2 regions of the Arthrobacter sp. JUb115 genome follow, and region 1 is predicted to be linked to the other one. Evidence: riboswitches for the same ligand, from Rfam matches in the RefSeq annotation. Region 1 holds a riboswitch; the other holds the start of a gene.

Evidence for each region. Region 1 has a riboswitch for glycine ahead of gcvP (aminomethyl-transferring glycine dehydrogenase). Riboswitches for the same ligand answer to the same signal wherever they lie in the genome.
Region 2: it holds a riboswitch for glycine, as region 1 does, so the genes downstream of both, cycA (D-serine/D-alanine/glycine transporter) here and gcvP (aminomethyl-transferring glycine dehydrogenase) in region 1, are expected to answer to the same signal.

What each region holds. Positions count from the first base shown of each region.
Region 1 is NZ_SOBS01000012.1:2,597-13,012, reverse strand. It holds gene EDF61_RS16590 (ABC transporter ATP-binding protein) at 1-286, shown strand, start outside; gene EDF61_RS16585 (MarR family winged helix-turn-helix transcriptional regulator) at 283-768, opposite strand; gene EDF61_RS16580 (NADPH-dependent FMN reductase) at 911-1,486, shown strand; gene EDF61_RS16575 (glutathione S-transferase family protein) at 1,610-2,719, shown strand; gene EDF61_RS16570 (hypothetical protein) at 2,789-3,097, opposite strand; gene EDF61_RS16565 (RNase H family protein) at 3,215-4,126, shown strand; gene EDF61_RS16560 (APC family permease) at 4,190-5,638, opposite strand; gene EDF61_RS16555 (serine hydrolase domain-containing protein) at 5,904-7,076, shown strand; gene EDF61_RS16550 (SGNH/GDSL hydrolase family protein) at 7,124-7,900, shown strand; glycine riboswitch at 8,003-8,100, shown strand; gene gcvP (aminomethyl-transferring glycine dehydrogenase) at 8,265-10,416, shown strand, end outside.
Region 2 is NZ_SOBS01000005.1:308,242-318,657, forward strand. It holds gene EDF61_RS11355 (MFS transporter) at 1-548, opposite strand, end outside; gene EDF61_RS11360 (GatB/YqeY domain-containing protein) at 664-1,122, opposite strand; gene EDF61_RS11365 (DUF4232 domain-containing protein) at 1,232-2,656, shown strand; gene EDF61_RS11370 (carboxylate--amine ligase) at 2,669-3,943, opposite strand; gene EDF61_RS11375 (lipid II:glycine glycyltransferase FemX) at 3,957-5,099, opposite strand; gene EDF61_RS11380 (metal-sensitive transcriptional regulator) at 5,196-5,525, shown strand; gene EDF61_RS11385 (heavy-metal-associated domain-containing protein) at 5,585-5,899, shown strand; gene EDF61_RS11390 (heavy metal translocating P-type ATPase) at 5,956-8,214, shown strand; glycine riboswitch at 8,443-8,541, shown strand; gene cycA (D-serine/D-alanine/glycine transporter) at 8,863-10,365, shown strand.

The sequences.
Region 1 (10,416 bases):
CCGCACCATGCTGCGCAAACCCAAGGTCCTGGTGCTCGATGAGGCGACCAGTGCCCTGGATACGGTCACCGAAGCTTTGGTGCAGCGGGCGCTGGACGAGCTCGCACTGGGGCGAACCACCTTGCTGATCGCGCACCGGTTGAGCACCGTGATGCGAGCGGACCGCATCGTCGTGCTAGAAGCTGGCCGGATTGCCGAAGCGGGAACTTTTGACGAGCTGGTCCAGCTTGGCGGGCAATTCGCCCAGCTGGTAGCCAAGAGCGAACTGGCCGAAAGGGCCAGCTAGCACTGGCCATCTTTCAGTCCCTGCTTTTCCAGCGAGGCCAGGATCTTCGGCAGTGCCGATTCCAATGCCGTGCGTTCGGAAGGGCTCAGGGAATCGAAAATGGTTTCACGCACGAAGCTCACGTGGGTTGGCGCGGCTTCCTCAATGGTCTTGCGCCCCTGGGCGGTGAGCGTAATCTGGTGCCCGCGGCGGTCGGTCTCATCTGAGCAGCGGCTGACCAGGCCCTTGGCTTCCATGCGGCGCAGCAGGTGGGAGAGGCGCGAGCGGTCCCAGCGCAATGCGGTCGCCACGTCGGCCGGGCGTAGACTTGGTTCGGTTGTTTCCGAAAGCACAGCCAGCACCGAGTATTCACCGGAGAGCATATTCGAATCGCGCAGCAGCTGGCGATCCATGCCGCTGGGGAACTGCCAGAGGAACTCGCGTATGGTGCGCCAGAGGTCCTGCTCGCTGTCGGTGAGCCAGCGGGTCTCTTCGCTCTTCATTCTCTTTCCTAACCATGTTGTCCCCAGGGAGGGGCATTCAAAATATTGTTGACGTATCAATCATCTCCTGTATAGTGGGATTTAGCAAGAGAAGATGACGTGTCAACTACATTGTTGGCCGGAGAAATCCAAGGAGAGCAACTTGTCGAAGATCGCTATCGTTACCGGTTCCACCCGTCCAGGACGTGTCAACCAGGGCGTCGCCCAATGGGTGCTGGCCAGGGCCCAGGAATTCGGTGGTGCCGACTACGAGCTGGTGGACATCGTTGATTTCAACCTGCCGATGCTCGACGAGCCGTTCCCGGCCGCCTACCAGAACTACCAGAACGGGCACACCAAGGCCTTCGCCGCCAAGATGAGCGAATTCGATGGATACATTTTCATTGTTGGCGAGTACAACCACTCCGTCCAGCCTGCATTGGCCAACGCACTGAGCTACCTGAATGCAGAGCTGAATAACAAGGCCGCTGGCATGGTCGGATACGGCTCCGCCATGGGCTCGCGTGCCGTGGAGCACCTGCGCGGGATCCTCTCGGAACTGCAGATCGCCCACGTGCAGAAGACCGGCATGTTCTCGCTATTCTCCGACTTCGAGAACTTCTCGGCTTTTGCTCCGACCGAACGGTCGGCCAACAGCGTGCAGCCCATGCTTGAACAGGTGCTCGCCTGGAGCAAGGCGATGCGCACCGTGCGCGAAGGCGCCACGGTCAACGCCTAGACCGGGTTGAAATCGGCGGGGAGTGGAAAAGTGCATTGTGCCATTTCCATACCTGCCCAACTGCCATAGTCTCGAGGTGAATGGTTTATGCACGGGACTTCAAAATTCTTTGGAAGGAATGCGATGAGCGAGGAATATTCGACCAAGGGCGCCTACGTCACCGGCGGAGAATTCACCCGGGACACCAATTACATCCAGGACCGCATCGTCGCTGATGCCAGCGCCGAGCACTATGGCGAGGGAAACAGCCACAGCAAGATCGGGCATCCCAACGCGGGGCTTTCGGACGGGGCCCGGCTTTGGCCGGTGGAAGCTGGCCGCTACCATCTGGTCGCAGCCCGCGCGTGCCCCTGGGCCAACCGCACCCTGATCGTTCGCCGCCTGCTGGGCTTGGAGGACGCGCTGTCCGTCGGACTGCCCGGCCCAACCCACGACGCACGCAGCTGGACCTTTGACCTGGACCCCGGGGGCAAGGACCCTGTCCTGGGTACCGAGCGGGTCCAGGAGAACTACTTCAAGCGCTTTGCCGACTATCCACGCGGCATCACCGTGCCGGCAATCGTCGATATCCCCACCGGTGCGGTTGTCACCAATGACTACCCGCAGATCACCTGGGACATGTCCACGCAGTGGAAGGAGTTCCACCGGGAAGGCGCCCCGGACCTCATTGCGCAGGACCAGCTCGATGAGATGCTTCCGCTGATCAAGCGGATTTTCACCGAGGTCAACAACGGCGTCTACCGTGCCGGGTTCGCCGGGGACCAGCAGGCCTACAACGATGCCTACGACCGGTTATTCGCCACCTTGGACTACCTCGAAGACCGGCTGGGCACCCGCCGCTTCCTGATGGGTGATCACATCACCGAGGCCGATGTTCGGCTGTTCACCACGCTGGTGCGATTCGACCCGGTCTACCATGGCCACTTCAAGGCCAACCGCAACAAGCTCATCGACATGCCGAACCTCTGGGGCTATGCGCGGGACTTGTTCCAGACCCCGGGTTTCGGCGACACCATCGACTTCGAGCAGATCAAGGCGCACTACTACGTGGTTCATGAGGACATCAACCCGACCCGGATCATCCCGAAGGGGCCGGAGTTGGCGAACTGGCTCGAAGCGCCGGGCCGAGATGAGCTGGCCGAGAACGGTCCGTTCCTGAACGGTACGGCACCGGGCGAAGTCCGGGCTGACGAGCGAGTCCAAGCCGGGCACAACCCGTTGTACCCCGCCTAGGCGCGCTGGCGATCCACGGCGGATCGGCTCAGGAGCCCGCTATTTCGAGGGGTCCTGGGCCGATCTGTCCTATTCGAATTCGAAGCCTTGCCCCTCGCAAGCTTCCTGGAAAGCGGCCAAGTCAATAATCCGGGGATCCCCCGATTCATCGGCGGCCACCGCAGCGCTGATCTGTTCGGTGGAAGCCTTCGCCCCATGATCAGCGGCTTTCTGCATATTCGTTGCGCCGATGCCCTCGGGGTCAACCAGGCCCCCGCCAAAATGCACGCAGGCGGTATGGCCCTCGGGATCGAGCTGGCGCAGCTCGTCGACCGAGGGGCCAGCGCATGCGGACAGGACCAGAACCAGGGTAGCCAATACAGGCAGGATTTTCTTCACATCCCAATCCTAGGCCTGGACCTGGCTGGATGCTGTGATCCATTGTGCAAGTATTCGCTGGCGACATGGCCCAATGCATGGAACCGAGTGCGGGCGTCAACGTGGCAGGATTAAAGCATGACGATCATTGCAGCTGCGGATGGATCAGCCCTAGGAAACCCCGGACCGGCAGGTTGGGCCTGGTATGTGGACCAGGACAACTGGGCCGCTGGCGGTTGGGACCACGGAACCAACAACATGGGGGAGCTCCAAGCGGTGCTCGAACTCTTCCGGGCCACCGAGCACCTGCCAGAAGAAGAACTCAGAATCCTGTGCGATTCGCAGTATGCGATCAACTGCATCAGCAAGTGGATGCCGGGTTGGAAGAAGAAGGGCTGGAAAAAGGCCGACGGCAAACCGGTCTTGAACCAGGACATCCTCAAGGAACTTGACCGGGCCATTGCCGGGCGCAAGTTTACCTTCGAGTGGGTCAAGGGCCATGCCGGACATGAGCTGAATGAAGCTGCTGACGGCCATGCGCGTGCGGCTGCCACCGCGCACCAGCAGGGCTCTGCAGTAGAGGCCGGACCGGGCTACACCGCCGGCGGCGGCCCCGTGGCTTCCCATGCTCCAGCGGCTGAAGATGCCGTGCTGGCACCCGGCGGGCAAACCGCCGCCGCACCGGAACCCGGCGTGGACATCGCGGCCACCGTCTTCGAACTGGAACAAGGTTTCCTCGACCCGCAGATCCGCACCAGTTTCGCGGAACTCAACGACTTCCTGCATCCGGGCTACCAGGAAGTGACTCGCCATGGCGGCCTGCTGGATGTGGCCACGGTCCGGACCATGCTGGAATCCGGGGCGAGCCTGCCCAGCACCGGTGCGGTGCAGGTCCTTGCGGCCCGGGAAGTGGATGCGCAAATGGTGCTGCTCGCTTACCGCATGAAGCCTGCAGAGGGCCCGGTGCTCGTCGTATCTTCCTGGTGGCAGAGCACCGAAGGCGGCCTGAAGCTTCGTTTCCGCCAGGAAACGGTCGAGCAGACCGCGTAGAAAACACGCTTAAAGCAGTGATGCCCGCCAAATGGCGGGCATCACTGCGTTAACGGGCTGGGATCAGTACTGTCCCGGGCGGGTTTCGATGACGCCCTTCTTGTAGTTGATCCGGTTGACCAACCAGGTCACGGCCCACAGCAGCACGCCGATGACCAGCAGCAGGCCGGCAATCTCGTACTGGACCCAGTCCTCACGCGAACGAGCCCACGGGCCGGCAAGGAACAAGCAGAAGAACACGCCGAGGATCGGGATGATCGTTGGAGCGCGGAACGAATCGGGTTCCGGCTTGTCGCGGCGCAGTACCAGCAGGGCTACGTTGACTACGGCGAACACGCACAACAGCAGCAGCGCGGTCGTGCCGCCCAGCGAGCCGACAATGCTGCTTCCGTTGCTCAGGTTCACGTAGACCACCAAGGCGATGGCCAGTCCGGTGCTGAACAGGATCGCAGCCCATGGCGAGCGTCGGGTCGAATGCACCTTGCCCAGGAACTGCGGCAGCACGCCTTGGCGGGCCATGCCGTAGAGCAGGCGGCTAGCCATCAGCATGTTCATCAGCGCGGTGTTAACCACCGCGAAGACGGTCAAGAAGGGGAAGATTGCGTCAACCGGCAGGTTCGGCAGGCCGATGCGCACAACATCCAGCAGGATGCCGGCATCCGGGTTCTTCGGGTTCAGCAGATCGCCGGTCGGAATCACCATGATGACGGTGACGGCCACCAGCATGTAGATCAAGGCGCAGATGCCCAAGCCGATGAGCATGATCTTCGGGAAGGTCTTGTTGGGATTCTTGGTTTCCTCAACCAGGTTCACCGAATCCTCGAAGCCCACCATCGCGAAGAACGCAATGGCAGTACCCATGGTCACGGCGGCGAAGACGCTGCGGTCGGTCGGGGTCTCGAAGACCACCAGGCGGGAAATGTCACCCTGGCCCGAGGCGATCACCGCGAAGCCGATGCCGATGATCGCGGCCATGATGGCCAGCGAAACTATGGTCAGCACGAGGTTGAACTTCACGCTCTCGCCTACGCCGCGGAAGTTGATCACGGCGAGGATCACGATGATTGCAATAGCTGCCCACATGCCCGCTTCCGGGGTGTTGGGAACACCCTCGACAAACTGGCCAATGCCAATGAGCAGGTTGCGCCCCACCAAGGTGGCCGAGGTGGCGGCACTGGTGATGCCCGAGCAAGCCACGGTGAACGCCACCAGGAAGGTGACGAAGTGGATGCCGAATGCCTTGTGGATGTACAAGGCGGCACCGGCCGCGTGCGGGTATTTGGTCACCAGTTCGAGGTAGCTGAAGGCGGTGAGGGTCGCGATCGTGAAAGCGATCAGGAACGGCAGCCAGGCGGCTCCGCCCACCTGGCCGGCAACTTTGCCGGTGATGGCGAAAATTCCGGCGCCGATGATATCGCCCATGATGAGGAATAGCAGCAGCTTCGGGCCAATCACCCTGCGGAGTTCTGTTTCTTTGCCGTCGGTAACGGCCGTGTCACTGTTCACAGTCATGCGATCGAGATCATCTCCTTCAATTTTGTAGGCAAACATTACAACTTTAGGGTCAGCGCATGAAGTGGGCAAACCGGCTTCAAGGCTGGCTCACAGAACTTGGGGTCCAGCGGTAGTGAAATGTCGATTAGTGGCTTAAACAAGCCAATGCTGTGAGCTGACGTACCTATATGCTAGGTGTCGGGTCAGCGTGTGGAACTACCGGGACATGGGATCGAAGCGGTTAGGGTTAGTTGACGAGAGACAAGCACTTTGAAGGATTTAGATGCAATCGGTGATCACTGAAGAGTTCGCGCCCCTGGCGGAAGCACTAGAGGCGCGAGCCGCTGAGGAAGAAGGCTATTCGGCGCAGCTGGCCGTGTACCACCGCGGCGAATTGGTGCTCAGCCACAGCGTCGGCGAGCACCTCTCTGGTGACGCGCTGACCTGTGTCTTCTCCTGCACCAAGGGCCTGGGCGCGCTGGTCGTGGCACTGCTCGTGCAAGATGGGCTGATCGATCCGAACGCGCCAATGGCCACCTACTGGCCGGAATTCGGGGACAACGGGAAATCCCAGCTCACCGTCGGCGAGGTGCTCAGCCACCAAGCGGGAGTGCTCGGCGTGCCCGGGGGCGTGCCCAGCGAGATCCTCCTGAAATCCGCCGAATACGCCAAGGTGCTCGCTTCCATGCCAAGCGTCTGGCCGCTGGGCCAGCACATTGTCGGCTACCATGCGATCACCCTGGGCGTGCTCATGGAAGAACTGGTACGCCGGGTCACCGGCAAGGAACTGAAAGACGTCTTCGAGGAGCGCATCCGCAAGCCGCTGGGAGCCGAAGCCTACATCGGCCAGGACCCCGCGCTGGAATCGCGCTACCGCGATGTACTGCCGGGCGCTGACGCCGCACCGGAATTCTTCGATCCGTTCTCCCCGGCCGGGCTTTCGGTGAACTCGGCCTCCGGTTTCGCGCTGGAAAACGGCCCGGTCTACAACTGGCACGAACTGGCCAACGCGCCTCAGGTGCGCGAACTGGGCCCCGCATCCATGGGCGCGGTCGCCAATGCCCAAGGACTGGCCGCAATCTATGCCGCCTCATTCGGTGCCGTGCCGGCACTGGGCGCCACCCGCGGATTCCTCACCGCCGACACCTGGTCCCAGGTTTCCACCGAACTGGTCTACGGCCATGACCGGACCAATGGACTGCTGCAGGCCTTCGCCCTGGGGTTCATGAAGGCCACCGCGCGCAACAACTACGGATCGATTTTCGCCTACGGCCATGACGGTGCGAACTCCTCGCTGGCCTTTGCCGATCCAGCCCACCAGCTGGGCTTCGGATTCATCCCCTCGCGCAATGAAGGCGCCAAGGAGATCTCCACCGGAGTCAAGCTCAGCCAGCTGGCCCGCCAGCTGATCATGCAGAAGAACATGTCGGCCCAGGCTGCCGGCAGCAACGCGTAGTAAACCCATCGGGAATGGAACGAAGCAGGAGCGAAGTGAAGAAGTTTGTGGCACTAGGTGACTCGTTCACCGAAGGCGTTGGCGATGTGGATCCGACCCGGCCCAACCAGGTCCGCGGCTGGGCGGACCGGGTTTCGGAAGTGCTCTGCGCCGAAGGCGAATGGGAATACGCCAACCTGGCGGTGCGCGGCAAGAAGATCGGGCAGGTGATCAACCAGCAGCTGGACCAGGCGCTCGCACTGGCCCCGGACCTGGTCACCATCTATGCCGGCGGCAATGACATCCTGCGCCCGAAGGCGGACCTGGATGCGCTGATGCGCGGCTATGAAGGCATGGTGAGCCGCTTTGCCGAAGCCGGAAGCGCGGTCGTGCTGTTCACCGGTTTCGACACCGTGGAATCACCGTTGTTCTCCAAGACCCGTCCGCGCACGGCCATTTACAACGAGAAGGTTCGCGAAATCGCGGACGAGTACGGTGCGGTGATCGCCGATTACTGGCGGTGGCGAGAATTCTCCGATCTGCGCTACTGGGCGGTGGATCGGCTGCACATGAACGAGCTGGGCCACACGCTGATGGCTTCGAAGGTCCTTGACGTGCTCGGCACCCATCGGATCACCGAGGGAAACTGGTCCTCCAGGATCCAGCAGCCGTCCCTGCCGGAACTGGCCGTGAACTCGCGCGGCGAAAAGCTGAAGCAGGAATTGGGCTGGGCCAGAGAGCATTTGGCTCCGTGGGTCAAGCGCCGGATCACCGGCACCTCGTCGGGTGATTCCTTGTCAGCGAAATATCCTGATTACATCCGTTTAACTGCCGACGCCAACTGAACGCATTTATGACTTTTCCGGACCCCGCTCCTGTTTGACCTTGGGGGCGGGGCAGGTAACATGGTGGTGTGCTGCAGGTCTCCGGCCGGCAGCGCGCGCCATAGACGGATGGCGGGAGAGTCCCGTTCACACCATGGACGGGCGCCGTAGGAGCAATTCCTCCCCAGGAAACTCTCAGGCACCCGTACCGCCATCATGAGGCAACTCTGGAAAGAAACCGGCCCGTTCCGGTTCACCGAAGGTGCAAGTGCCCGGCTTGGTTTGCTGGATGCGTAAAACTCTCAGGTTATGCAACAGGGATGGGGAGGTAAAAAGACCTTCCTTTGGCATGCGCCAAGACAGATCCCATGGAGATACCAGCACCATGACCATCACGCAGACTTCGGCACGAGCGAATACTGAATTCGTTTCACGCCATATCGGCCCACGTCCTTCCGACGTCACCACCATGCTTCAGACCCTGGGCTACGACAGCCTGGAAGAACTGATCGACACCGCCGTTCCGGCAGACATCCGCCAGGACTCCGCACTGGATATCCCAGACGCCCTGAGCGAAACCGAAGCCCTAGCCCACCTGCGTGCGCTTGCCTCGAAGAACGTCATGAAGACCCAGATGATCGGCCAGGGCTTCTACGACACCATCACCCCAGCCGTGATCCGCCGCAACATCGTGGAAAACCCAGCCTGGTACACCGCTTACACCCCGTACCAGCCGGAAATCTCCCAGGGCCGCCTCGAAGCCCTGCTGAACTTCCAGACCATGGTCATGGACCTGACCGGCCTGCCCATCGCCAACGCGTCGCTGCTGGATGAATCCTCCGCCGCCGCCGAAGCCGTGCTGATGATGCGCCGCGCCAACAAGAAGAAGTCCAAGGGCAAGACCGTGCTGGACTCCAACATCTTCCCGCAGACCCTCAAGGTCGTGCAGGGCCGCGCTGACGCGCTGGGCTTCGAAGTCGAGATTGCCGACCTTTCCGCAGGCTTGCCAGAGGGCGAGATCTCCGGCATTGTCCTGCAGCAGCCTGGCAACGACGGCTCGATCGCGGACCACGCTTCGATCATCGCCGCCGCCAAGGAAGCCGGCGCCATGGTTACCGTGATTGCCGACCTGCTGGCCCTGACCATGATCACCCCTCCGGGCGAGCAGGGTGCCGATATCGCCGTGGGCAACACCCAGCGATTCGGCGTGCCGCTGTTCTTCGGCGGACCGCACGCTGCCTACATGGCCGTGGCCGATGGCCTGACCCGTTCCATGCCAGGACGCCTGGTGGGCGTTTCGGCCGATGACGCCGGAGTCCCTGCCTACCGCTTGGCCCTGCAGACTCGCGAGCAGCACATCCGCCGCGAAAAGGCCACCTCCAACATCTGCACCGCACAGGCCCTGCTGGCCATCTGCGCTTCGATGTACGCGGTCTACCACGGCCCAGCCGGACTGAAGCAGATCGCCTCGCGCGCCAACAACCACGCCCGGGTGATCGCCAGCTCGCTGGTTTCCGGCGGCTACACCCTGGCTTCGGACTCCTTCTTCGACACCGTTGTGGTGAACGTCGAGAACGCCGATGCCATCATTGCCAAGGCCATCGAAGCAGGCATCAACCTGCGCAAGGTGGGCGAGACCCAGGTGGGCATCTCCACCGACGAGGCCACCACCTCGGGCGTAGTCAAGACCCTGCTTGAGGTCTTCGGCGCAGAGCTCTCGGCTCCGGAAGGCTTCGAGATCCCGGCAGGGCAGGTGCGCACCAGCGACTTCATGACCCACCCGATCTTCAACACCATCTCCTCCGAAACCCAGATGATGCGCTACCTGCGCCGGCTCTCGGACCGCGACCTGGCCCTGGACCGCACCATGATCCCGCTGGGTTCGTGCACCATGAAGCTGAACTCGGCCGCCGAAATGGAATCCATCACCTGGCCGGAATTCGCCTCGATCCACCCCTACGCGCCTGCAGCGCAGACCGAGGGCTGGCGCGAGCTGATCACCGACCTGGAAGGGCGCCTGACCGCAATCACCGGCTACGCTGGCGTTTCGATCCAGCCCAACGCCGGCTCGCAGGGCGAATACGCGGGCCTGCTGGCCATCTCGGACTACCACCGTTCGCGCGGCGAAGGCCAGCGCGATCTGTGCCTGATTCCGGCTTCGGCCCACGGCACCAATGCCGCGTCGGCAGTGCTGGCCGGGATGCGCGTGGTGGTCGTGAAGACCGCAGCCGATGGCACCATCGACGCGAACGACCTGGATGCCAAGATCGAGGCCAACAAGGACGTCCTTGCAGCCATCATGATCACCTACCCATCCACCCACGGCGTCTACGACTCCGACGTGCGCGAGGTCTGCGACAAGGTCCACGCCGCCGGCGGCCAGGTGTACATCGATGGCGCGAACATGAACGCCATGGTTGGCCTGGCCCAGCCAGGCAAGTTCGGCGGCGACGTGTCGCACCTGAACCTGCACAAGACCTTCTGCATCCCGCACGGCGGTGGCGGTCCAGGCGTAGGCCCAATCGGCGTTGGCGAGC
Region 2 (10,416 bases), on a different contig from region 1:
GCCAGAATTGCCCAGAATCCCAAGCCCACGCGCCAGTTTCCGCCGAGCATCTGATTCACCGGCACGGCGACCCCCGCAACTCCGGAAGCACCCAAGGCAACCGCCGTAGTGTAGGCGCCGGTGACAATCCCGATCTTTCCCGGGAACCAGCGCTTGACCAGTACCGGCATGAGAATGTTGCCCACCGCGATGCCCGCAAGGGCCAATGCGGTGCACAGCAGGAAGAATCCGGTCCCCGGAGCCACCGCGCGCAGGGCAATGCCCAACAGGACAGCACCCATGGCTGAGGCCACCACTAGTTCCGGTCCGCGCTTCCCGGCCAGCCGCGGCGCCAAGGGACCCAGCAGCGCGAAGCACAGTGGAGGGATGCCGGTGATCATTCCGGCCACGAAGCCATTCATCTGCAGGTCGCCAATCACCAGATCAAGCAGGGACCCCAAGGAGGTGACGGCAGGACGCAGGTTCAGCGAGGCCAGGATGATGGCAAGGATCAGCAGTGCGCCAGAGCCCTTGGACAGGGTGGCGCGGTTTTTCGGGAAGTCAGGCATGGTATCCACAGACTATCTGCTTCAAAACCCGGATCCCATCCCCGTTGCCTGGACTACGGCAACGGGCCGCCCCAAAAGTGGGACGGCCCGTGCCGAATGAAAAGTCCAGTGTTGGCTAGCCCAGTTTGGCGCGCACCATCTGGGAGACAGCCTTGCCATCGAAGCGGCCAGCGATTTCGGCGCCGACCAGCTTCATGGCCTGGCCCATGTCCTTCATGGTCAGGTCGTGATCGGCTGCAAGTTCGGCCATGATCCTCTCGACAATGTCCTGGGCTTGCGCTTCGTCAAGCATCTTGGGCAGGTACGTGGAGATGAAGGCGGCTTCGGCCAATTCGCGTTCAGCCAATTCGGTGCGGCCGTCCTTGGCGGCCAGGCCAGCAGTTTCCTCGCGGTTGCCGACTTCCTTGCGAAGCAGGTTCTCGACATCCTGGTCGTTGAGCTCGCTGGGGTTCTTTCCCGACTTCTCCTTGGTGCCGATGGCACTGAGGATATTGCGCAGGGTCGTCTTCTCCAGCTCGTTGCCGGCCTTCAGATGGGCGATGCTGTCATCGCGCAGGCGATCTTTCAAACTCATGGGAACTCGCTTTCAATACGTGTGCTTGAAATTTTACTCGCATTATCCGGTTATCGTTTTCCGGAGTACCAGCGGTCAAGCATGAGGTCGCATTTGATACAGTAGCCAGATGAATTCACTGCGCGCTGGAGCTAGCGTCATCGCACTGGCTCTTATCGCAGCCATCCTGGTGATCTGGCAGCCATGGAATTCCTGCGACGCGCCCGATGAAGTTTGCGATTTCGTTGCAGCCGTCGAGGACCGGGACGGGGTCCTTGGCGTCCAGATGTCCTCCGAGGTCATGGATCACGATGTCTTGGCCGCACCGGATCTGTCAGTTGACCTGCAATTCGTGCTATTGGATCAGCTCGATCCTGCACAAGCGGAAGTAATCGTGCGGGAGATGGCACAACAGATCCAGGCTGGGGCCCATGCCCTGAGCTTGCGGAACATCGACCTGGCCTTTGTCGCCGGTGAACCCCAGAATATCCCAGGCTCAAAGACGAAAACCTACCCACTGGAAGTCTCCGACAATTTTTCGCACTTTGGAGGCGAAGAGCAAGCGAAGCCTGGTCTTCTCGGTGAGAGGGCTTCATTCGCATTCCGCCTACGCGAGCTCGGCGCGGCAAGTGCGGCTAACTACTCGGCCACGGCGTTTAATTTGGAGCAGCTGCTGGCGCTGGGAAAATTCGCTGCACAGGCCAAGCACCCCACCGATTTGGCACTAGCAGATCGATCCGTGCGCTATTCGCCCGCGAAACGCACTGATATTCCCGAGCTCCAGCTTCTTATCGAGGCGGCCAAGCGAGGTGTCTTCGAGAGCGCCAGCATTGATCATTCCGGATTGAACCTGGTCCTCGGCAACGAGGCGCCAGCAGAGGCGGAAAAGGAAACCCGCTTATGGCTGGAGCGGCATGGTCCCTTTGGCGAGCCCATGCCCTACAAGCTGGCATCGCCTCGATACGAGGTCCTTGCTGAAGGCTGGGTTGGAAACAAGAAACCACAATGGCTGATTCCCAAGCCTGTGGTTCTTCCCGACAAGGTCAAAAGCTGGCCAGCGAATCAGCCAGCTCCGTTGTGCGCAGAGGGGGACTTGGAAATAGCCCTCGGCGCACCCGATGCAGCTGCCGGTTCACGGTACATGGCGGTCTACGCCAAGAACATTTCTGCTCGCTCGTGCGCGTTGCAGTCCTACCCGCAGATCGATTTCCTCAATGAGGCCGGCGATGCCCAGCCAGATATCGCGCTGCAGCCCGAACCGGATATCCTCCTTGAACGCGTTGCCATCCCTTCCGGCGAAGCGGTGATTTCGACGCTGGATTGGAATGCCATGTCAACGTCCCAGGATCCGGATGAAACCGTTGCCCTGGTCATCGCCGCAGCCAAGGGAATGAAACCGGTCCAGCTCGCACCCCAATACGATGGCCAGCCGACGTCCCTTGACATCCTGGACGGGGCGCAGATCGCCCAAAGCCCCTGGGTCCAGGCGCGCGACGGGTGGGCAATTCCTGGAGACGCCTTCAAACCGCAACCACCGGCCACTCCTAGGCCCTAGGCCTGGGCAAGCCTACTGGGTGCGCGGCGGGAACGCCTTGAACTTGCGGTAGTGGTTGGCCGCATTCAACAGCAGATAGAGCTTGCGGCGAGGGTTCTTCTCGGCTGCGAACTTCAACGGGTTCGAGACCTTGCCGGCCTTGAGCAGTGCTTCCGCCTTGCGGCCGGTTCCGCTGTCCAGGAAGCGGCGCAGCAAGTGGTGCGGCAGCACGGTGAATAGCCGCTGGCGCGACAGCTGCAAGACTCCTGTCCCGGTGTCCACCACCGCGTCGGTTTCCGGGTTCGACTGATCGAACGGCGCGCCGAGGAACTCGGTGACATAGAAACGGGCCGGGTTCACCCCGGCTGCGGTCAGGTAGAAGTGGTTGCGGCCCAGGCGCGGGTTGATCTCGAAGAATTTGATCTGGCCATCGCGGTGATCGTATTTGGCATCGATCATGGCAATTCCGCGCCAGCCCAGTTCTTCGAGCATGCGCGCGCCATCGGCGGCCATCGCATCGTTGCGACCGGTGACAATGGCAGCCGAATTGCCCAGCACCAGCGGGGCATGCTCCTCGATCACCACTTCGCCGTAGCCGGCGAAGATGACCTTTTCTTCCTGGGTGGCGAAGTAGGTGCACAGGCGCATCGCGTCATCTCCGCCCGGAATGTACTCCTGGAAGATGTAGCCCGAGTCGTAGCCGCTGCCATCGATTCTGGAAATCAGGGCTTCGAGGTCGGCACGGCTGTCGATGGTGTGGATCTTCTGCTTGCCCTCGAACTTGGCGGCGATCCAATCCGCGGAGCTCGATGGCTTGCCGATGACCGGGTAGTCGAAGGAACCAACCAGCGAATCCAGCGGGGTTCCCGGGTAATACACGGCGGTGCGCGGGTGGGCGATGCCCAATTTTTCGGCGAGCGCGTAGAAGTTCTCTTTCAGTGCCGCACCCTCGATGGTTTCCAGCTGGGGGTACGGGATGACGTACTGTTCCTCAAGCTGCTCACGGTTCTTGGCGATCAGCATGATGTGGAAGTCCAGGGAGCCGAAAAGCATCAGCGGCCGATCCGCCGCGGCCTTCAGCTCATCGGCCAGCTCGACCAGGGCCGCGACTACGCGTCCCTCGTCGGCCATGGAGCCGATGGGGCGCAGTTCGATGGCTACCGAGTGCTCGATGACGCCGTTGCCGGCAGCCGGCAGAACCACCGAGCGTACCCCGTAGGCCTCGTAGAATTCGCGCGCCAAGGTGTAGGTGCCGATGTCCCCGCCGAGGATGACCGGGACAAATGGCTGGGTTGGATCGATTGCCAAAGTGGTGTTTTCCCTACTTCTTGCGCCAGTTCATGTATTTTTCGAAGGCCCACGCCAGGGGCTTGTTCAGCGCCAGGTCCCACTCGCCGTTGGTCTGCACGATGTCGCAGCCGGTGTTGGTCTTGAACTTGGTCAGCCCCGAGAGGTGGTGCTCCTTGTCCAGGGTCGCGCTCACGCCGCCCTGGTCCAGATAGCGGCAACCTGCCTCGATGGAATCGATGACCATGTGCTGCATGATCGCCTTCGGCGCGAACAGCTTGCGCTGCTCCGAGGAGGAAGCGCCGTACAGGTACCAGGCCAGGTTCGAGGAACGGATGACAATGGATGCGGCCAGGTCCACGCCTTCATTGCTGGCGATGTACAGGGTGCAGGAGCCCGGCACCGCTTCGTTGAGCACGGTGTGCATCTTCTCGAAGTATCCCAGCGGGCGGCCGGTGAAGTCCTGGCGGTCCGCGGTGTGGTTGTACAGGGCATGGAAGCGGGCCATGTCCTTGGTCTGGCCGACTTCGATTTCCAGGGTGCTCTTCAGCGCCTTGCGGGTCTCGTTGCGGGTGGTCGCCGAGTAGCTGGCCATGACCTGGTCCACGTCCAGCTGGTTGCCGTCATCATCTTGCAACGCCACGCGGGCCACGAATTCCGGCTGGCCCGCAGCGAAGTCCAGACCCACATCTTCTTTGGAGAAGCCCATTTCCAGCAAGGCGTCATTCAGCGCTAGCGCGGTGCCTGAGGTGCTCTGGGTTTCAAGGTCAGCGAGCTGGGTGAACCCTTCCTTGCCCAGGTTCTTGCGCACCGCGGCGGCACCCCAGGTGCGCACGGCCAGTCCCGGGCCCATCTTCAGCTGGAATGCGCCACGATTCTTCAGGTAGGCGGCCAGCGGCTGGATTACCTGTCCAGGAGCATAGGTGCCGAAGTCGATGACCGGGCCATCGGGGATGTAGGCGAGGGTCTTCTTGATGACCGGGGCTGCACGATGCAGCACCAGTGCCGCGCCTACCAGCTCGTCTTCCTCGAACCAGCCGAGGGATTCACCGCGCCAGCCGCCCTTGACCTGGGCCCATTCGGGACGCTGCAGGAAGCTGACGTCTTGGGCGGTCTCAAGGAATGCTGAGTGCTCGGTGCCGGAAATCGGACGCACATGAAGTTCGTTGTGGCTCACGGGTGAAATCCTACCGTGCTTCCCTCTCCGGCTGGGGGATGCTGGATACCCCTAGGGGGTACTTGACTTAATACCCCTAGGGGGTATGATCGAAATATGGATACCAACCACACGCCACATGAAACAGCTGAGCACCACGGCTATCACGCGGATAAAAGCGCGTTGGAACGACGCCTGAAGCGCATTGAAGGCCAGGTGCGCGGAGTGGCCAAGATGGTCGATGAAGACAAGTACTGCATCGACATCCTGACCCAAATCTCCGCTATCAACGCGGCATTGCACAAGGTCAGCGTGCAGCTGATCGATGACCATATCGGCCATTGCGTGGTTGATGCGGCCAAGTCATCCATCGAGACGGGTGATCCATCCATCGTGCAAGACAAAATCGCTGAGGCCACGGCCGCCATCTCCCGTTTGGTGCGCTGAGCGCGCCCCAACGGACCCATTTCCAATTCACACAGAATTCATCGAAAGAGAGCAAGATCATGAGCCACAACTGCAATTGCGGATGCTCCTCGGAAAAGAACTCCAACCAGGGCCTGCAGATCATTCCCCGCGAGCAGAGCACCCCGCTGACTAGCCATGTGGAAATCAAGATCTCCGGCATGACCTGCGGCCACTGCGTATCCTCTGTCACCGAGGAGCTCAAGGAGCTTGACGGGGTGCAAGAGGTCGAAGTGTTCCTCGATGCGAAGGGCGTGTCCACCGCCAACGTCACCACCAGCGCAACCGTAAGCGAAGAAAGCATTCGCAATGCCATCGACGAGGCTGGTTACACCGTCGAAGCAATTAACGCCTAGCCGCAAAAAAGCCAGGCACCAAGCCACAACGGCAAGAAAGTGCAAGGTCGTAAATCATGACTTCCCATGCCCCGCATGAAACAATCCCCGAATTGCGCACCGTCGATCTGGACATCCAGGGAATGACCTGCGCCTCGTGCGTGAATCGGGTGGAACGCAAACTCGGCAAGCTGCCCGGTGTCAGCGCGACGGTGAACCTGCCCCTGGAAACCGCCAAGGTCCAGGTCCCAGCCGATGTCACCGATGAAGCACTGATCGATACGGTGCAAGCCGCCGGCTATACCGCTTCCCTCAAGCACCCGCCCAAACCTGCGGGTTCGGATCACCAGGGAGATGGTGAGCATGAGCACGGCGGGCACGAGCACCTGGTGCCCAACCACCTGCTGCGCCGCCTGCTGGTCTCCGCGATCTTCACCATCCCGCTGTTCATCATTTCCATGATTCCCGCAGCGCAGTTCCCGCACTGGGGTTGGGTCGCCTTCGCGCTGGCCACTCCCGTGGTCTTCTACGGCGCCTGGCCTTTCCACAAGGCAGCGGCCGTCAACGCACGGCACCTGGCCTCGACCATGGACACCCTGGTTTCCCTCGGTGTGCTCGCGGCCTACTTCTTCTCTGCAGTGCAGCTGATCCTCGATCCGCAGCTGACTGCCCATGTCGGCATGTCCATGTCCGAGCATGCGCTCTACTTTGAAACGGCCGGCGTCGTGGCCACCTTGCTGCTGCTAGGCCGCTTCCTGGAGCACCGCGCCAAGTCCTCGGCATCCGATGCGCTGAAGTCCCTGCTGAACCTGGGCGCCAAGGATGCAGTGGTGCTTCGCGACGGCACGGAAGTGAAGATCCCTGCCGGGCAGGTGCAGGTCGGGGACCATTTCGTGGTGCGCCCCGGCGAGAAGATCGCCACCGACGGCGTGGTCATTGACGGCGCCAGCGCGGTAGACACCTCGCTGCTGACCGGTGAATCGGTACCGCAGAGAGTTGCGCCCGGCGATGAAGTCACCGGCGCGACCCTGAATGCCTCGGGCCGGCTGGTGATTGAAGCTACCCGCGTTGGCGCGGACACCACCTTGGCCCAGATGGGCAAGCTGGTCTCCGAAGCCCAGTCGGGCAAGGCGCCCATTGCCCGCCTGGCTGACCGGATTTCCTCCGTCTTCGTGCCGATCGTACTGGCCATTGCGCTGCTCACGTTCATGATCTGGTTCTTTGCCAGCGGCGATCCCTACCAGGCGTTCACCGCTGCGGTCGCCGTGCTGGTCATCGCCTGCCCCTGCGCATTGGGACTGGCGACCCCGATCGGCTTGCTGGTCGGTAGCGGACGCGGCGCGCAGCTGGGCATCCTGATCCGCGGCCCGCAGGTCCTGGAAGATACCCGCAAGCTGGACACCATCGTGCTGGACAAGACCGGCACCGTGACCACCGGGATCATGACCCATCAAGGCACCAAGGCCATCGACGGGGTCGATCCCAATGAGGTCCTGGCCTTGGCCGGTGCCGTGGAACACCATTCCGAGCATCCGATCGCCCAGGCCATCGCCAAGGCCGCAGCCGGCTTGGGTCCATTGCCCGAGGCCAGCGACTTCGATTCGGATCCAGGCGGCGGCGTGGTCGGCACGGTCAACGGGCATCGCGTTGCCGTAGGCCGCTTCAGCTGGCTCGAAGCCCAGGGCACCTCCTTGGATGACTCCGCCAAGGCCATGCTCGCGGAAGCCGAACAGGCCGGCGCGACCGCCATCCTGGTCGCGGTGGACCAGCAGTTCCAAGCTGTGATCTCGGTGGCGGACAAGATCAAGGACAGCTCCGCGAAAGCTATTGCCGAACTCCAGGAGCGCGGCCTGCGCGTGGTGCTGCTGACCGGCGACAACCAATCGGTGGCTACCGAGGTCGCCGCCCAGGTAGGCATCAAGGCCGAAGACGTATTCGCCGGGGTCTTCCCCGCCGACAAGGCCAAGGCGATCACATCGCTGCAGGAGCAGGGCAAGGTCGTGGCCATGGTGGGTGATGGCGTGAATGACGCACCAGCACTGGCACAGGCCGACCTCGGCATCGCGATGGGCTCGGGCACCGATGTGGCCATCGAAGCCGCGGACATTACCCTGATGGGCAACGACCTGCATCAGGTCACGCAGGCCATCGATCTGTCGGCCAGGACCCTGTCCACCATCAAGATGAACCTGTTCTGGGCCTTCGCCTACAACACTGCCGGCATTCCGATTGCGGCCCTGGGTTTGCTGAACCCGATGATCGCCGGAGCGGCCATGGCAGCCAGCTCGGTGCTGGTGGTACTGAACTCGTTGCGACTGCGACGGTTCGGGAAGTAGGCCTCCGGGCTTCCACAGCGGGGCATCGGTTGATCCGATGCCCCGCTTAGCCGTATCCATGCCCCTTGCTTCCCGAATCATTACGAAGCAGAAAATCCCCCATTTCGCCCGCCACTTTCCCCGATTGGCGTGTCCAAGCGGTTATCCGGGGCCTGGAGTGTGAAATTGCGACTTGCACCACGTTCGTTTTTCTGCGCATACTGTGATGGCAATCACCACATATGCCGTTGATGCGTGGCGGGAGAGATCCGTCCACACCATGGGCGGGCGCCGTAGGAGCAATTTCCTCCCCGGGAAACTCTCAGGCACCCGTACCGCCACGAAGAGGCAAATCTGGAAAGCAGCACGGTTCCGCCGCGCTCACCGAAGGAGCAATCTTCGCCCAGTAGTCGGGCCGAAGTGAAAACTCTCAGGTATACATACAGATTGGGGAGGGACCTAGAACAGTGCCGCACCGAGCGCACCGGTTTCGAGGTACTCCCCGTGGCTTAACCGGCTCCTGCTCCTTGCGCAGCTTGCCGGGCATGCCAGCTGGAATCCTCCGTACCGGATGTGTTCAACGAAGCCAGTCCCTGCGCTCCAAGCCATGAAGGCTTGGAGGCAGGACACCTTCAGGGCGTCACGCCACACTCCTGGAAGGCAACCAGCATGAGTACCACCAGTTCTGATCCCACTCTCGAGCGCGGGCTCTCCAATCGTCACATCCAGCTGATCGCCATTGGCGGCGCTATCGGCACCGGCCTGTTCATGGGCTCGGGCAAGACCATTTCGGTCGCCGGCCCGTCGGTCATCTTCGTTTACATGATCATCGGCTTCATGCTCTTCTTCGTCATGCGCGCCATGGGCGAGCTGCTGCTGAGCAACCTCGAATACAAGACCTTCGCCGACTTCGCCGGGGACCTGCTGGGCCCGTGGGCGGCGTTCTTCACCGGCTGGACCTACTGGTTCTGCTGGGTAGTCACCGGCATTGCCGACGTGGTGGCCATCGCCCACTACGTCGCCTTCTGGTGGGGCGACCTTCCGCTGTGGATCCCGGCGCTGGGCTGCATCGCACTGCTGCTGGTGCTGAATCTGGCCACCGTGAAGGCCTTCGGCGAAACCGAATTCTGGTTCGCGCTGATCAAGATCGTGGCCATCGGCGCGCTGATCGTAGTCGGCCTGGTCATGGTCATCACCGGCTTCGAGCACGACTCGGCCACCGCTTCCTTCTCCAACCTGTGGACCGAAGGCGGCATGTTCCCCACCGGCTTCATGGGCTTCGTCGCCGGCTTCCAGATTGCGGTGTTCGCGTTCGTGGGCATCGAGCTGGTCGGCACGACCGCAGCGGAAACCAAGGACCCGGAAAAGACGCTGCCCAAGGCGATCAATTCGATCCCCATCCGCATCCTGTTCTTCTACGTCGGAGCCTTGATCATCTTGATGACCGTGGAACCGTGGAACCTGTTCTCCGCCGAGCAGTCCCCGTTCGTGGGCATGTTCGCCCTGGCCGGCCTGGCCGGTGCCGCGGGCATCATCAACTTCGTGGTGCTCACCTCCGCGACCTCCAGCGCCAACTCTGGGATCTATTCGACCTCGCGCATGCTGCGCGGCCTGTCCATGGAAGGCGATGCGCCCCAGGGCTTCGCCAAGCTTTCAAGCCGCAAGGTGCCGAAGAACGCACTGATGTTCTCCTGCATGTTCCTGCTGGCAGGCGTCGCATTGCTCTACAGTGGCGACTCGGTGATGGGCGCCTTCACCCTGGTCACCACAGTCTCGGCCCTGTGCTTCATGTTCGTGTGGACCATCATCCTGCTCAGCTACCTGGTCTTCCGCGCACGCCGCCCGCACCTGCATGACGCCTCGAAGTTCAAGGTGCCCGGCGGGGTCGTCATGCCCTACGTGGTACTCGGCTTCTTCGGCTTCATCCTCTGGGCATTGACCACCCAGGTTGATACCTTCAGCGCCCTGCTGATCACCCCGGCATGGTTCCTGATCCTGGGCGCAGGCTACCTGTACATCCGCCGCAACCCCCAGCACCAGGCACTGCGCGCCGCGCACCTGGCCAAGGTGGCGCACGAACGCTATGAGGCCGCCGCCTACCGTGAAGCGAAGTCCTTCGCCAAGCTTGAAGCGGAAACCGCGGAGCAGGTCTCCGAGGATATCCACCAGTAGCCCGGGCACCTGACAGGTCTCTCGATCAGGCCCCGGCATTGAACTGCTCCC